DNA from 2 places in the Nocardiopsis sp. LOL_012 genome. Region 2 is predicted to be linked to the other one. Evidence: riboswitches for the same ligand, from Rfam matches in the RefSeq annotation. Region 2 holds a riboswitch; the other holds the start of a gene.
The links. A riboswitch is a leader RNA that binds a small molecule or an ion and turns the genes downstream of it on or off. The one in region 2 is predicted to bind thiamine pyrophosphate.
Positions count from the first base shown of each region.

Region 1 (7,792 bases), on a different contig from region 2:
GGTAGAGGACGGGCGCAAGGCGCCGGGCGTCAGTCCACCGCCGGCGAGGAGGCCCGCGCGTGGCGGCGCACCGGAATCCGCCCCGCCAGGCGTGCGGCCCGGCCCGCGCGGACCGCGTCACGCATCGCCGCCGCCATTAGGACCGGGTCCTGGGCGCGGGTCACGGCGGTGGCGAGCAGCACGGCGTCGCAGCCCAGCTCCATCGCCAGCGCGGCGTCACTGGCGGTACCGATCCCGGCGTCCACGATCACCGGGACCCCCGCGCCCTCCACGATCAGCTCCAGGTTGTGCGGGTTGCGGATGCCCAGGCCGGAGCCGATCGGCGCCGCCAGCGGCATCACCGCCGCGCACCCGGCCTGCTCCAGCCGCCGGGCCAGGACCGGGTCGTCGTTGGTGTAGGGCAGCACGGTGAAGCCCTCGTCCACCAGGAGCTCGGCGGCCTCCAGCAGCTCCACGGGGTCCGGCAGCAGAGTGTGCTCGTCCGCCACCACCTCCAGCTTGACCCAGTCGGTGCCCAGCGCCTCCCGGCCCAGCCGGGCCGTGCGCACTGCGTCGGCCGCGGTGAAACAGCCCGCGGTGTTGGGCAGGGGCCGGATCTTGTTGCGCTCCAGCACGTCCCAGACCGAACCGCGGGTGCCGGGGGAGACCCGGCGCATCGCCACGGTCGTCAGCTCCGTACCGGAGACGGTGAGCGCCTCCTCCAGCACCTCCAGCGACGGAGCGCCGCCGGTGCCGGTGATCAGCCTGGAGCCGAAGGCGGTGCCCGCGATCACCAGCGGGTCGTCGAACGTGTCGGTCATCCTCAACCCCCCTGTACGGCGGTCAGCACGTCCACGCGGTCGTCGGGCGACAGCGGGGTCGACCCCCACACCGCCCGGCGGACCACCTCGTCGTTGACGGCCGCGGCGATACCGCCCGGGACCTCGCCCCCGCCGGGGGCGGTCAGGCCCCGCACGACGTCCGCGACGGTCGTACCCTCGGGGACCTCGCTCCGGTCCCCGTTGACGATCAGTTCCACTGTCCCTCCCCTGTCGAAGCCCCGGCGTCCACACGGTCCGCGGCGAACCGGCGCGCGTAGCCGGGCAGCGCCCCGTCGGTGAGCACCTCGGCCATCGCCTCCCCCGTCACCGGCGTCAGCAGGACGCCGTGGCGGAAGTGCCCGGCGGCTAGGTGCAGCCCCGGGACCCGGGTGGGGCCCAGCAGCGGTTCGTTGTCCGGCGAACCCGGGCGCAGCCCCACGCACGTCTCGGTGACCTCCAGCTCGCTCACCCCGGGCACGAGTTCGCGCGCGTCCCTGAGCACCTGCCACAGTCCCCCGGCGGTGAGCGCGGTGTCGTGCCCCAGCTCCTCCTGAGTGGCGCCGACCACCACCTCCCCGTCCTCGCGCGGGACGAAGTAGACGGGGAACCCCCGGACCAGGCCCCGGACGGTCCGCCCGACGATCGGCGGCTCCCCCTCCGGACCGCGCATGCGCAGCAGTTGGCCCTTGACCGGGCGCAGCGCCGGCACCACCGGTTCGGGGACGGCGATCCGTTCGCCCCAGCACCCGGCGGCCAGGACCACCTGGTCCGCGGGCAGGGTCCGCCCCCCGGACAGGCGCACACCCAGCCGGGCTCCGCCCGGGCCGGGGGAGAGGACCCCCACGGCGCGGTCGGACACCTCGGACACACCGGCGCGCCCGCCCGCCGCCGACAGGGCCCGCAGCAGGCGCCGGGGGTCCACGGAGTGGTCATCGGGGCAGAGCAGGCCGCCGCGCACCGAGGGCGCCAGCATCGGCTCCAGCCGGCGGCACTCGCGGCCGGTCAGGCGCTCACCCGCCACGCCCAGGCGCTCCTGGAGGCCGTGCAGGTCGGCGAGGGCGGCCAGGTCGTCGCGGTCGAAGGCGACCAGCAGGGTCCCGCTGGTGCGGTAGCCCACCTCCACACCCGAGGCGGCCTCCAGCTCGGCGACGAAGTCCGCGTACAGACCCGCCGACCGGAGGCCCAGCTCCATGAGCGGCTCCTCGCCGAAGGCCGCCTCGGTGGCCGGAGTGAGCATGCCCGCCGCGACCGTGGAGGCGGCGCCCGCGTCGGAGGCCGCGGGCTGGACGACGGTGACCGGCAGGCCCCGCTGCGCGGCGCGCCAGGCCGTGACGCGCCCGATGAGGCCGCCGCCGACCACGACCACGCCGGAATCGGAGGTGGGCATGGCTTCGGTGCCACTCCCTTCGCCGGTATGACCCGGATCAGGTTCATGCGGTCGGAGGCGGACCGGCCTCCCTCTCAGCCGGCTCCACCCGGCTCCCGCGGGACGTTCGTGTTCTGCCACCTCATCGTAGTCGACACGCCGTGGAGCACCACTGAGAGGCGGTTCACCCCCCGCGAACGTCCGCCCCGGGGCGCGAAGGTGCGCGCCTTCGCGGCGCGTGTGGCAGATTGGAGGGGTGACACGAAGCGAACCCGACATCGACGCACTGATCGGCGAGTGGCTGACGCTCAAGGAGGCGGCCGGGCCGCTGGGCGTGAGCCCCAACCGGATCAAGACGCTGATCCGTGAGAAGCGGATGATGGGGCTGGTCCGGGGCGGTGAACTGTCCATACCCGCGGCGTTCATCGACGGCACCGACCTCGTCAAGGGTCTACCGGGCACGCTGGTGCTGCTCACCGACGCGGGCTTCTCCACCGAGGAGGCGCTGCGCTGGCTGTTCACCCCCGACGACTCGCTGCCGGGCACCCCCATCCAGGCCATGCGCGAGAACCGCGGGACCGAGGTGCGCCGAAGGGCCCAGGGGATGGCGTTCTAGTCGCCATGGGGCCGAGATGCGCTCTGCGGCGAGGACGGGCGTCGATTCTCGTTCCGGGGAGAACTTCGACCGCGGGGCGGGACGGCCGCGCCTGACGCCGCTCTCAGAGGCCGCCTGCGGCGTGATCCCTCCCGGCTGCGCTTCGGGTGCGTGGTGCGGTACGGGAAGCCCTCAGCTCACGGCAGAGAGTACGTGCAGTACCCGGTCCAGGTGCTCCCGGGGAAAGAACAGGTGGGCGCTGGAAGCGGTGTGGCCGCTGGTCTTCTCCAAAGCCGGTAGGAGGGGGCGCACGCACAGCCATGACCGGGCCGTTCCCCACTGGGACACGGCCATCCGCAACTCGCCGTCTCGGGACAGCAGGCCCACCAGTTCCTCAGCATCGGCGGCGTCCATCTCCACCCAGCAGCGGTCGGCGTGGAAGTCGACCCACCTCTGGTCTCCTGCGGGCAGACCGGGGGCGGACATCGCCAGCAGGGCCCCGTAGTCCTGACAACTCGATTTCGTGCGCATTCCCAGCGCCCACAAGCGCTCCAGGAGTGGGACGAGGTCCTCATCGACGGGTACCTGCACACCCCCAGGGGTGGTCATCTGCTCGAAGGGGTGGATTTGGGCTGGTACGGCCATCACGGGGCTCCTCATCGGTCTGTCAAAGGTCGAGCAGAGCGGTGGCTTCCTCCAGATGGGTGCCCACCACGCGGATGTACAGGGGGTCGGTCTCGGGGTTGTCCATCCACCGGGCGGCCTGGGACAGGTACCACTCCACGATCCATACACGGTGCCAGCCCAGCGCCCACCGGGCCGCGTCCAGTCCGCCCCGGCGGCTCAGGGTCTGTGCGGGCCCGCCCGCCTCGACATAGGAGTCCAGGAAACCGGCCAACAGGTCTGGGTCCGCGGGGTCGACGGTGCCGTGCCAGGACGCCAGGTCCATCAGGCCCGGCCCGTGGAAGGTGCGCGCCAGGTCGAGGACGGACACGCCTTCGCCGGTGACGATCAGACTGGTGGGGTGGAACTCTGAGTGCACCCACCCGTAGGGGGCCAGTTCCGCACCCTGGGCGCGTGCCGGAGCGGCGTCCGAGACCAGGCGCAGAAGGTCGGCGATCCGCTCGGTGTCTCCCCACCTGCCCCGCTCGCGCAGTGCACCGACGGTGTCCAGAGCTCGCTGTGGCAGGCAGGTGAGCCACGCGCTACCGCCTTCCTCAAGGTGGCCGGGCACGGACGCGGTGTGCAGGGCCAGCGCTGCCGCGATCCCGTCCGCGTCGGTGGGTTCGCGCACCCCCGGCCCCAGATCCTTCTGGAGCATCCCCACCGTTGACGCCTCGTGCACGACACCCAGGAGGCGAGGAACACGTATCCCGGCGCGGTGGGCGCAGTGCAGGTGGTCGGCCTCACGGGTGAACGGCTCGCTAGCGACCTTGAGGACCACCGTGCCGCCGTCCCTGGTGGTGAGGCGTTCGACGTGGGAGAGCTCCCAACTGTGCAGCGTTTGGGCCTTGACCGTGTCGATACCTGCTTCGGCGGTGAGCCGGGTGCGCAGCCGGTCGATCCGGGTCTGCTTCATGATGGGGTCCTTCCTGAAGGCCACCGGACAGGGGCGGGACCTTGGAGGCCCCACCCCATCATGGCCGCAGCCGGCCAGGTCGAGGTGTCGAAGGAGCGGACCCTGTCGATCCACATGTCCCGGAACCCGGCCAGGTCATCGCGGAACCTGTTCATCGGCGTGCCGTAGGCCGCCACCACCCCGCCCCGCTGTGAGGGAGCGGACTGGCAGCCGTGCACCAGACGGCCCCCCAGAGCGGTGTGCGCCTTGACCGACTCGATCCTCTGGCGTGACTCGTCCACAGCCCTTCCTGAACACCGAAGGAATATTCCCGAGCGTGAATACTCCCGGATGAGTTGACCGTCACCCCAGCCGCTCTCTACCGTGAATTCTCGATAATGCCATACGGAAAGGATGATTCATGGCACTTCGGAAACTTTCTGGTGATTGCAACCGGAACGACTGCCCGGGTGTGTTCTCCACCGGGACGGGAACCGTGATCGTCCAGGGGCCGCTGTTGAAGGCCACCGAAGAACTCGCCCTCTCCGCCGGTGAAGTGGCCGTCGAGATCCCCGCCCACCTCATCGAGGAGGCCGCCTGTGCGCTTGGAAGGTGACGCCTGGCAGGAGTTCTTCCACTCCTTCCGCCGGGAGGCGTTCCGGCTGGAGACTCTGCCGGGCTACACCGTGCCCGAGGAAGAGGACGAGCTGCGCCGTTTCCTGGCCGGAGAAGCACGGCCCGCCGAGGAGCTGCACACCGACACCTACCTGATCAAGGTCCGCGAGCACGTGGAAGCCGGGCGCCGGATGCGCAGGGTCCACACCCTCACCAGCCCTGTCGGCGACCACCTGCGGTTCCAGTTCGAGTGGGGGTACGCCTTCAGCGTCCAGGCGGGAGAGGAGGTCAACATCCTCGACTTCGCCACCACCCCCGACCCCGGCCTTCCCCGGCAGGACTTCTGGCTCTTCGACGACACGCATGTGGTCCTCATGCACTACGCTGCCGACGGCACCCAGACCGGCCGGGAACTGCTGGAGGACACCGACCCCGCCCCCTATGTCCGGTACAAGGACCTGGCCCTGGAGCACTCCACCCCCTTCACCGAGTACTACAAGGTCCGCTGATTGACCCTTGAGCCCGAGAACGCCGACCGGCAGCGCGGCGAACTGGCCGACGCCCTGCGCCGGCTCCGCCGCGCTGCCGGGATGACCGGTGCGGGCCTGGCCGCCCGCGCCGGTATGAGCCAGGCCAAGATCAGCAAGATCGAGAACAACCGCATCCGCCCCTCCCATCTGGACGTCGAACGCATCCTCACCGCCCTCGGCGTCCCCTTGGAAGGAGGGGACGGGGTGCGCCTGCTGGAGCTGGCGCGGGTGACCAACTCCGACTACCAGGGGTTCCGCACCGCGCTGCAACGCGGCTTGGGGGAGCTGCAGCGCGACCTGGCCGCCATCGAGGGCGCGGCGGCCACGATCCGCTACTTCCTGCCGTGCATGATCACCGGCCTGCTGCAGACCCCCGAATACGCGCGACAGAGCCTGGCGCACCCACTGGTGAACCGCGGTGCGGAGTGGCACACGGCCCTGGCCCGCCGACTGGAACGCCAACAGGCCCTCTACCAGCCGGGACGACGGTTCGTGTTCGTGCTCACCGAGGCCGCGCTGCGCTGGCCGCTGTGCCCGCCCACGGTCATGGCGTTGCAGATGGACCGCCTCGCGTCCTTGAGTGAGCTGGCCGGGGTGGACATCCGGATCGTCCCCGCCCACCCTCCAGTCCCGAGCGGGCCGCTCAACGGGTTCACGCTCTACGACGACCGGCTCGTCACCGTTGAGGTGTTCACCGGTGAGCTGGCGCTACGCGACCCCAAGGACATCGCCTACAGCGAAGAGATCTTCGACTTCTACCACGACCGATCCCTCGCGCATGAGGATGCCCGCTTGTTTCTCGGCCGACTCGCCCAGGAATATCGAGAACGAGCGAAAACCGACATTCCGTAGCGTGAATTTATTCCCACCCGTGAAAGTCCTTCAAACGACTTTCCGGCGTGCCTAGTCTTTCCTGTGCCAGAGCCCCCTACCGGAAAGAGTGAGCGATGCGCTTGGCGCAGGAATCCCAGCAGGACACCACTGACACCGAAGCCACCGACCCGTTCGGTCTCGACATCTCCTTCATCGAGGGCACGCCGGTGACCGAGTCGATCCTGGCGTGCAGCACCGGAGACACCTGCGGGAGCTCCTGCCCGAGCGCCTGCACCACTTCCTAGTCCGAGCCCACCCCGGGGTGCGGACCGGACGACCGGTTGCCGACCGGCCCGCACCCTCCCACCCGGAGAGGGACAGAGGGATGACGCGCTCACGACCGAGCCTGTACCGAGGCGCGGGTGGGGGGATGCTGCGCGCCGCAGCGAACCTCACCGGACCGGACATGGCCCCGTGGCCGGGACCCGACGCCCGAATCGACGACTGGCGTGCGTGGCTGGGCACGGTGTGGGCTGACGCCACCTTCCGGCAGGCGGTGTCCGCCACCAGCCCGGACCTGGCCCGTCAGGTCGAATCCATCCTGGAGGGGCACGCGCCGAAGCCGCGCCGAGTGCGGCGGGCGGCGCTGGCCACCGCCCGCTACGCGCTCCGGTACACCCGCCGGTCCACCCCCTTCGGCTGGTTCGCGGGCGTCGCCCCCCTTGAGTTCGGCGACACGGTCCACATCCGCGTCGGGAACCGCCATCGGGCCGTGACCCGGCCGGACCCAGTGGCACTGGACACGGCGATCAGCGACTGGGAGAGCGGCGGCACGCGCATGGCCGACGTCGAGGTGTGCGTCAACAACCTCGCGTACCAGCGCGACGGCCGTGTCCATGTCCCTTCCGAGGGAGACGCGCAGTACTCGGTCGCGCTGACGCCCGCGCTCGATTTGGTGCTGGACGCAGCACGCTCCCCCATCCGGTTCTCCGTCTTGGCGGGCAAGCTCGCCGCTGAGTTCCCCGGCACGGCCGAACACCACCCTGCAGGGCTGCTGAGTCGGCTGTTGCGCGTGCGGCTGCTGCTCTCGTCGCTGCGCGCGCCCGCCACCGTCGCCGACCCCGCCGACCCCCTCCCCGTCGCCCTGTGCCAGCAGGCCCAAGCCCGCCCGGCGGCACCGGATCTACGGCTGGACGCGACGATCCGGCTGCCCCGCACGGTCGTGACGGAAGCGGAAACCGCCGCTGCGGTCCTGACCCGGCTCACTCCCTACCCGCAGGGGACCGCAGCGTGGCAGCACTACGCCGACCGGTTCGCCGACCGCTACGGCGAGGGAACCGAAGTGCCGTTGCCGGAGGTCACGGACCCCGCGAAGGGGCTGGGAATGCCCGAGGGGTTCACCCAAGCATCGAGCCCCCCGCGTCCGATGGTCCTGCGGGACCGGTTGCTGCTGGACCTGGCCGGCACCGCCGCCGTGGAGGGCCGCCGGGCGGTGACCTTGTCCGGGGCGACGAT
Region 1 covers NZ_JBHMIV010000009.1:108,602-116,393, forward strand. Annotated here, with positions in the region: gene ACFHWE_RS08255 (thiazole synthase) at 30-800, opposite strand; gene thiS (sulfur carrier protein ThiS) at 803-1,018, opposite strand; gene thiO (glycine oxidase ThiO) at 1,009-2,187, opposite strand; TPP riboswitch at 2,185-2,296, opposite strand; gene ACFHWE_RS08270 (Rv2175c family DNA-binding protein) at 2,423-2,782, shown strand; gene ACFHWE_RS08275 (hypothetical protein) at 2,954-3,406, opposite strand; gene ACFHWE_RS08280 (hypothetical protein) at 3,429-4,340, opposite strand; gene ACFHWE_RS08285 (hypothetical protein) at 4,337-4,621, opposite strand; gene ACFHWE_RS08290 (hypothetical protein) at 4,741-4,935, shown strand; gene ACFHWE_RS08295 (DUF6879 family protein) at 4,919-5,443, shown strand; gene ACFHWE_RS08300 (helix-turn-helix domain-containing protein) at 5,444-6,316, shown strand; gene ACFHWE_RS08305 (FxLD family lanthipeptide) at 6,412-6,582, shown strand; gene ACFHWE_RS08310 (lantibiotic dehydratase family protein) at 6,663-7,792, shown strand, end outside.
Region 1: linked by a shared signal. The riboswitch ahead of thiO (glycine oxidase ThiO) and the one ahead of ACFHWE_RS06715 (ECF transporter S component) in region 2 are both predicted to bind thiamine pyrophosphate.

Region 2 (7,792 bases):
GGGTCGAGTCGGACGTAGTTGTCCGCTCGCCAGGTGTGTGTCTGGCCGGACAGCGCGTCGGTCACCGTGAGTTCCTCCTCCCAGGTGCGGCCGATGGACGGCAGGTCCAGGTGCACCGTCGCCTCGTGGGCGCGGTGCGGGTCGAGGTTGACGACGACGATGACGAGGTCGTCGGGGTCGCCGGGGCGGTCACCGGGCCGGTGCTTGGAGAAGCAGAGCAGTTCCGGACGGTCGACGTGGTGGAAGCGCAGGTTGCGCAGCTCCCGCAGGGCGGGGTGCTCCCGGCGCAGCCGGTTGAGCGTGGTGAGGAGACCGCTGAGGGTCTCGCCCGACGCCTCTGCCGCGGCCCAGTCCCGGGGCCGGTACTGGTACTTCTCGGAGTGCAGGTACTCCTCGCTCCCGGGGGCCGCGGGCGTGTTCTCGCACAGTTCGAACCCCGAGTAGATCCCCCAGGTGGGGGAGAGCAGCGAGGCGAGGACGGCCCGGACCGCGAACGCGGGGCGCCCGCCGTGCTGGAGGTAGGCGTGCAGGATGTCCGGCGTGTTGGCGAAGAGGTTGGGCCGCAGGTAGTGGGCGGTCTCGGTGGAGAGCTCGGTGAGGTAGTCCTGGATCTCCTCCTTGCCGTTGCGCCAGGTGAAGTAGGTGTAGGACTGGTGGAAGCCGACCTTGGCCAGGGTGCGCATCATGGCGGGGCGGGTGAAGGCCTCGGCCAGGAACAGCACGTCCGGGTGCTCGTCGGCCACGTCGGAGAGCAGGCGCTCCCAGAAGGCCACCGGCTTGGTGTGCGGGTTGTCGACCCGGAAGATGCGCACGCCGTGGTCGATCCAGTGGCGCACCACGCGCAGGACCTCGGCGTACAGGCCCTCGGGGTCGGTGTCGAAGTGCAGCGGGTAGATGTCCTGGTACTGCTTGGGCGGGTTCTCGGCGTGGGCGATGGACCCGTCCGCGCGGTGGACGAACCACTCGGGGTGCTCGGTGACCCACGGGTGGTCGGGCGAGCACTGCAGTGCCAGGTCCAGCGCGATCTCCAGGCCGTGCTCGGCGGCCTCGGCGACGAAGGCGTCGAAGTCGGCGAGGGTGCCCAGGTCGGGGTGGACGGCGTCGTGGCCACCGTCGGCCGACCCGATGGCCCAGACGGAGCCGGGCTCGCCCGGTCCCGCGGTCAGGGAGTTGTCGGCGCCCTTGCGGTGCGTGGTCCCCACGGGGTGGATGGGCGGCAGGTACACCACGTCGAAGCCCATGTCGGCGATGGCGGGCAGCCGTTTGGCCGCGCTGGCGAAGGTCCCCGACCGCTCCTGGCCGGGAGCGGTGCCCAGCTCGGCCCCCTCGGAGCGGGGGAAGAACTCGTACCAGGAGCCGACGAGGGCGCGTTCGCGGTGGACCGCGACCGGGGTGCGCTTGGAGCGGGTGACGAGTTCGCGGAGCGGGTGGGCCGCCATCGCGGAGAGGACCTCGGCGGTCAGGGCGGCCTCCAGGCGCTCCACGGGCGGGAGGGCGGCGTCGCGCAGGACCTTGGCGGCCTTGGACAGGGCCGGGTTGCGCGGGACCCTGCGGGCGGCGCGGGCGAGGAGCCGGGCGCCCTCTTCCAGCACGGGGCCGGTGTCCTGCCCGAGCGGCAGTTTGATCCGGGCCGTGCGGTGCCAGGTGGCGAAGGGGTCGGTCCAGGCCTCGACCGAGAACGCCCACCGGCCCTCGCGGGGCAGGGAGACCTCGGCTTCGTGGCGGTCGGTTCCGGGCGCGCGTTCGCGCATGGGGACGAGCGCTTCGCGCCGGCCTTCCGGGGAGTGCAGGACGACGCCTGCCGCGAGGGAGTCGTGGCCCTCCCGGATGACCGTGGCGCTCACGGTGAAGCGTTCGCCGGGGACGGCTTTCACCGGTCCCAGGCCGTTGTCTGGAGAGATGTCGAGTATGGGCAGGCGACCGATCACTGGCTACACCGTCATTGTCATGGTTCGGGCGTTGTGGACTTCGGGCGGTGGGTTCTCTGAAAAATTACGCGAACGTCATCCAAGGAAAGGCGCGCGTAACGAAGTGTCGGGAAAAAGCTGTCCGGATTGCGGCTTCAGGGCACTCCGCTGTCTATCGTCTGCCCTCTTGTGGGGTTTGGCTGAGTGTCGAGGCCGGATCATTTATGTGATCCTTATCACACTGTCCTTGATGGCATTTGTTTGATATTAAGCCGCTTTGACCTGGACAAACCTCTCAAACGGTACATAAGGAAGAGCTAGCTGCAGCCCTCTCTGAGGAGGTTTTCAGGGCTTTTGTAGAGAGAAGTTGGAATGATCCCCTCACATGTTGGGCGCGCCGTGGATGTGGGTAGGGATGGTCGAATGCGGTCCTGGTTTGCAGTCTCCTATTGCGGACATCCCCTCGCGTTCGGAGTGCGTGAAAGGAGTTGTTTGCATCCGTTTTGGAGCGATGTGCCGAACGCGGTTCGCTTCGTGGCAGATTCCTCTTGATATCGAGATGTGTGGACGTGCTCCACGGCGTCCGTCGGGCCTGTCTTTGTTATGCGGCTTATGAGTGATCTATGTGTTTTGCCATGGGTTGGGGAAGTTTTTCGATGACACGTCCCTCGCCGCCGGGGTCCGTCCGCAGCGGCCCTGCGAGTGTGGGCTCCGAGAGCTGTCTTTGAACGCGGCTGTGAGGGGGGCCTGTGACTGGGGCTGGCGGCAAGGGGACAGGAGCGCTCTGGCGAAGGCACGACCTCGCCCGGCTCGCGGGGACCGCGGCACTGGCCGGGCTGCTGGTGGCCGCCCTCGTCCTGCCGTGGGCCGGTGTCCTGGGCCTCATGGGCCGCGACACCGCACGGGCCTTCATGGCGATGCCCGACGAACTGGAGATGCCCCACCTGTCACAGCGGGTCCTGCTCACGGACGTCGAGGGGGAGCGGATCGCGGAGGTCGCCGAACGCGAGCGCGAGGTGGTCACCCTCGACCGCATGGGCACTTGGGCGCCCGCGGCCCTGATGGCGATCGAGGACGCCCGCTTCTACGAGCACAACGGCTTCGACCTCCAGGGCTTCGTGCGGGCCGCGGTGCGCACCCTCCAGGGCGACACCCAGGGCGGCTCCACCATCACCCAGCAGTTCGTGAAGAACGCGCTCATCGAGTCCGCCGTCACCGACGAGGAGGTGGCCCTGGCCCAGGAGCGCACCCTGTCCCGCAAGGTGGTCGAACTGCGCTACGCCCTCGGCATCGAGGAGCGGATGACCAAGGACGAGATCCTGGAGGGCTACCTGAACCTCGCCTACTTCGGCGCGGGCGCGCACGGGATCGAGGTGGCCGCCCAGCGGTACTTCTCCGTGCCCGCCGCCGAACTGGACCCGGGCCAGGCCGCGCTGCTGGCCGGGCTCGTGCGGGCGCCCTCCTACTACGACCCCCTGAGCAACCCGGAGGCGGCCCGGGCCCGGCGCGACCTCGTCCTGGACCGGATGGTCGCCGTGGGGGAGCTGGGTGAGGCCGAGGCGGCGCGCTACGCCGCCGAGGACCTGAATCTGGAACCGACCCCGCGCGGGGGGAGCTGCTACTCCAGTGACCACCCGTTCTTCTGCGACTACGTCATCCGCTGGCTCTCGCGCACGGACGTCCTGGGCGAGACGGAGGAGGAGCGCCTGCAACTGATGCGGCACGGCGGCCTGACCGTGCGCACGACGCTGGACAGCGGCATGCAGGCCGCAGCCAAGGCGGCCGTCGACGACCGCGTGCCGAGCGAGGGGTCGGCGAAGTTCGCCGTGCAGGCCCTGGTCGAGCCCGGTACCGGGGAGGTGCGGGCGATGGCCCAGAACCTGCGGTACGGGTTCGACGAGTCGGACCCCGGCACCACCTCCATCAACCTCGCGGTGGACCGGATCGACGGGGGTGGCAACGGCTACCAGGCGGGATCGACGTTCAAGGCGTTCACCCTCGCCGCCGCGCTCGACGCCGGGCTGGGGTACGGGACGAGTTTCTCCTCGCCCAAGGAGCTGGAGGTGAAGGGCCTGACCAACTGTGACGGCGGACAGATGGCGCCCTGGGAGGTGCGCAACGCCGGGGAGAGCAGCGCGGGCTCGCACAACATGCTCAGCGGGACCCGGGGCTCGGTGAACACCTACTTCGCGCAGCTCCAGCGCAAGGTGGGCCTGTGCGAGACCGCGCGGATGGCCGAGCGGCTGGGCGTGCACCGCGCCGACGGGGCGCCGCTGGGGGTGTGGAGCTCCTTCACCCTGGGGGACCAGGAGGTCTCGCCGCTGACCATGGCCGCCGCCTACGCCACCTTCGCGGCCCGGGGCGTGTACTGCGAGCCCCTGCCGGTGCGCTCCATCACCGCCGGCCGGCCCGAGAGCGAGTCCTACCGGGAGATCCCGGTGGAGTCCGAATGCGAGCAGGTCATCGACCAGCACGTGGCCGACGGTGTCAACCACCTGCTCCAGGAGCCCCTCAACGGCGGGACCGCCGCCGGGCTGGGGATCGGACGCGCCGCCGCGGGCAAGACGGGGACGACCGACAGCGCCGCCTACGCGTGGTTCGCCGGTTACACGCCGGGCCTGGCCGGAGCCGTGGCCGTCGGCGACATCCGCGGTGGTGAGAGCCACCCCCTGGAGGGGGTGACCATCGGCGGGCGCTACTACGGCATCGTCTACGGCGGGACCCTGCCCGGTCCGATCTGGAGCGACACCATGAGCCGGGCGACCGCGTCGCTGCCCGCGAACGGTTTCGCGAGTTCGCCCAAGGTCTTCGGAAACCCCGACGCGGAGCCGGAGGACGACGACGGGGACGACGGCGGCGGGGACGGGACCCAGGCCGAAGAATAGGGCCCCTTGTCAGATACGCCGCCTTATGGCACATAATGGATGCCGACCGACAGGGGAGCGCATGAGCGCTGAGAGTGCGGCACCGAGGCCGCAGACCCTTACACACCTGATCTGGGTCATGCCAGCGAAGGAAGTCGTAGGAACCGTCACCGGTGGCGTGTGTCCCGCGCACCGGTTCCCGGCGCGCGCGGCGCCGCGCTGCCCGGGGGCGCTCTTGGCCGCATGAGCCCTCGTCACACCGGCGAAGGGACACCGATGAGCAACGACACCCGTACGACGGGAGCCTGGAAGGAAACCGTCGGCAGGGCACGCGAGTGGCGCACCGTCGACGTCGTGGTGGCCGCCGTCATCGGCGTCGCCGTCGGCGCCGTGTTCTGGCTGTGGAACATCCTGTGGACCGTCACCACGCCGCTGTTCGTGGCCTTCCCGCCCGGACAGGCCGTCATCTACGGCATGTGGATGATCTCCGGCGTGCTGGGCGGGCTGATCATCCGCAAGCCCGGGGCCGCCCTGCTCACCTCGGTCGCCGCCGCTTCGGTGTCGGCCGTGCTGGGCACCCAGTGGGGGATCATGGTGATCCTCGACGGCACCCTCCAGGGGATCCTGCCCGAACTGGTCTTCCTCCTCCTGGGCTACCGTCGCTGGGGCATGGGCGCGGCCGTCCTCGCCGCCGCGGTCGCCGGGATCTCTCCCGCCATTCGCGACAACGTCTTCTACAACGTCACCTGGCCGCTGGGCTACCAGATCGCCTACGGCCTCATCGTCATCGCCAGCTCGGCGGCCATCGCCGGGGTGGGTGCCCGCCTGCTGACCACCGCCCTGGCCAAGGCGGGCGCGCTGGCCCCCTTCCCCTCGGCCCGGGGCTGAGTCGGCGACCCGACCGTCGAACCCGGTGGTCGGGTCCTCCGGGGAGGGCAGGCCTGCACTCCTGCACGCACCGGCCGGTCATCCGGCACGAGCAACGAGGCGAGGTAGCACCTCTTGTTGTCATACATGACGATCTCTAACGCATAATGGGTGCCGATCGACAGGGGAGCGCATGAGCGCTGAGAGTGCGGCACCGAGGCCGCAGACCCTTACACACCTGATCTGGGTCATGTCGGCGAAGGAAGTCGTAGGAACCGTCACCGGTGGCGTGCGTTCCGCGCGCCGGTTTCCGGCGTGCGGTGCCGCGCTGCCCGGGGGCGCTTTTGGCCGCGTGAGCCCTTGTCACACCGGCGAAGGGACACCGATGAGCAACGACACCCCCTCCTCCCAGGAACGGAGAGACACCGTCGACAGGGTATGGGGCTGGCATGCGGCCGACCTTGTGGCCGTTGCCGTGATCGGGGTCGCCGTCGGCGCCGTGTTCTGGCTGTGGAACATCCTGTGGACCGTCACCACGCCGCTGTTCGTGGCCTTCCCGCCCGGACAGGCCGTCATCTACGGCATGTGGATGATCTCCGGCGTGCTGGGCGGGCTGATCATCCGCAAGCCCGGGGCCGCCCTGCTCACCTCGGTCGTCGCCGCCTCGGTGTCGGCCGTGCTGGGCAACCATTGGGAGATCATCGTCCTCTTCCACGGTGCCCTCCAGGGGATCCTGCCCGAACTGGTCTTCCTCCTCCTGGGCTACCGCCGCTGGGGCATGGGCGCGGCCGTCCTCGCCGCCGCGGTCGCCGGACTCTCTCCCGCCATTCGCGACAACGTCTTCTACAACCTCACCTGGCCGCTGGGCTACCAGATCGCCTACGCCCTCATCGCCGTCGCCAGCTCGGCGGCCATCGCCGGGGTGGGTGCCCGCCTGCTGACCACCGCCCTGGCCAAGGCGGGCGCGCTGGCCCCCTTCCCCTCGGCCCGGGGCTGAGCCCGGTGGGCAGCACCACAGGTCCCTGCGGAGCGCGCGTCGAGCTCTCCGGCTGGGGATGGAAGCACTCCGGACGCACCGCCCACGCCCTGCGCGGCGTGGACCTGACCGTCGAACCCGGTGAGCGGGTCCTGCTGTTGGGGGCCTCCGGCGCGGGCAAGTCGACGCTCCTGCACGCGCTGGCCGGGCTCACCGGCCCCGACGGCGCCATCGCTGGAGACCAGGAGGGCACCCTCCTGGTGGACGGTGCCCCGGCCGACCGGCGCCGGGGCGCGGTCGGCCTCGTCGGCCAGGACCCCGAGACCCAGCTCGTGATGGCGCGCGCGGGCGACGACGTGGCCTTCGGCCCGGAGAACCTGGGTGTGGCCCCCGAGCTGATCTGGCCGCGCGTCGACGCCGCCCTGGCTGCGGTGGGCTTCCCCTACGGGCGGAGCCATCCCACCGGTGCCCTGTCCGGAGGGGAGAAGCAGCGCCTGGCGCTCGCCGGGGCGCTGGCCATGCGCCCCCGCCTGCTGCTGCTGGACGAGCCCACGGCCAACCTCGACCCGGAGGGCGCCGCACTCGTCCGGGGCGTGCTCTCGACCCTGTTGGCGGAGACCGAGGCGACACTGGTGCTGGTCGAGCACCGGGTGGCCGACGTCGTGGACCTGGTGGACCGCGTCGTGGTCCTGGAACCGGGTGGCGGTGTGGCCGCCGACGGGCCGCCCGGCTCCGTCTTCGCCGAGCACGGCGCGGCCCTCGCCGGACAGGGGGTGTGGATCCCCGGCGCCGAACCCGCGCCCGTGGTGCCCGCCGCCCCCGGCGGGCCGGTGCTCGCCGAGGCGGCCGGGGTCGCCGCACGCACTCCGAGGGAGCCGGGGGTGCGCGCCGCGCCGCCGCGCACGGTGCTCTCGGACGTGGACCTGGCGGTGGCGGCCGGTACCGCCACTGCCCTGACCGGTCCCAACGGCGCGGGCAAGTCCACGCTGCTGATGATGCTCGCGGGGCTGACCCGGCCCCACCGGGGCGTGGTGCTGCCGCGCGGCCCGTTGGCCGGGGCCGACCGGCGTCCGCTGCGCCGCTGGCCCGCCCGGCGCCTGGCACGGCACGTGGGCACGGTCTTCCAGCACGCCGAGGACCAGTTCGTGACGGGGACGGTCCGCGACGAACTGCTCTTC
Region 2 covers NZ_JBHMIV010000007.1:98,204-105,995, reverse strand. Annotated here, with positions in the region: gene ACFHWE_RS06725 (maltotransferase domain-containing protein) at 1-1,928, opposite strand, end outside; gene ACFHWE_RS06720 (transglycosylase domain-containing protein) at 2,657-4,792, shown strand; TPP riboswitch at 4,834-4,942, shown strand; gene ACFHWE_RS06715 (ECF transporter S component) at 5,048-5,659, shown strand; TPP riboswitch at 5,812-5,920, shown strand; gene ACFHWE_RS06710 (ECF transporter S component) at 6,024-6,635, shown strand; gene ACFHWE_RS06705 (ABC transporter ATP-binding protein) at 6,641-7,792, shown strand, end outside.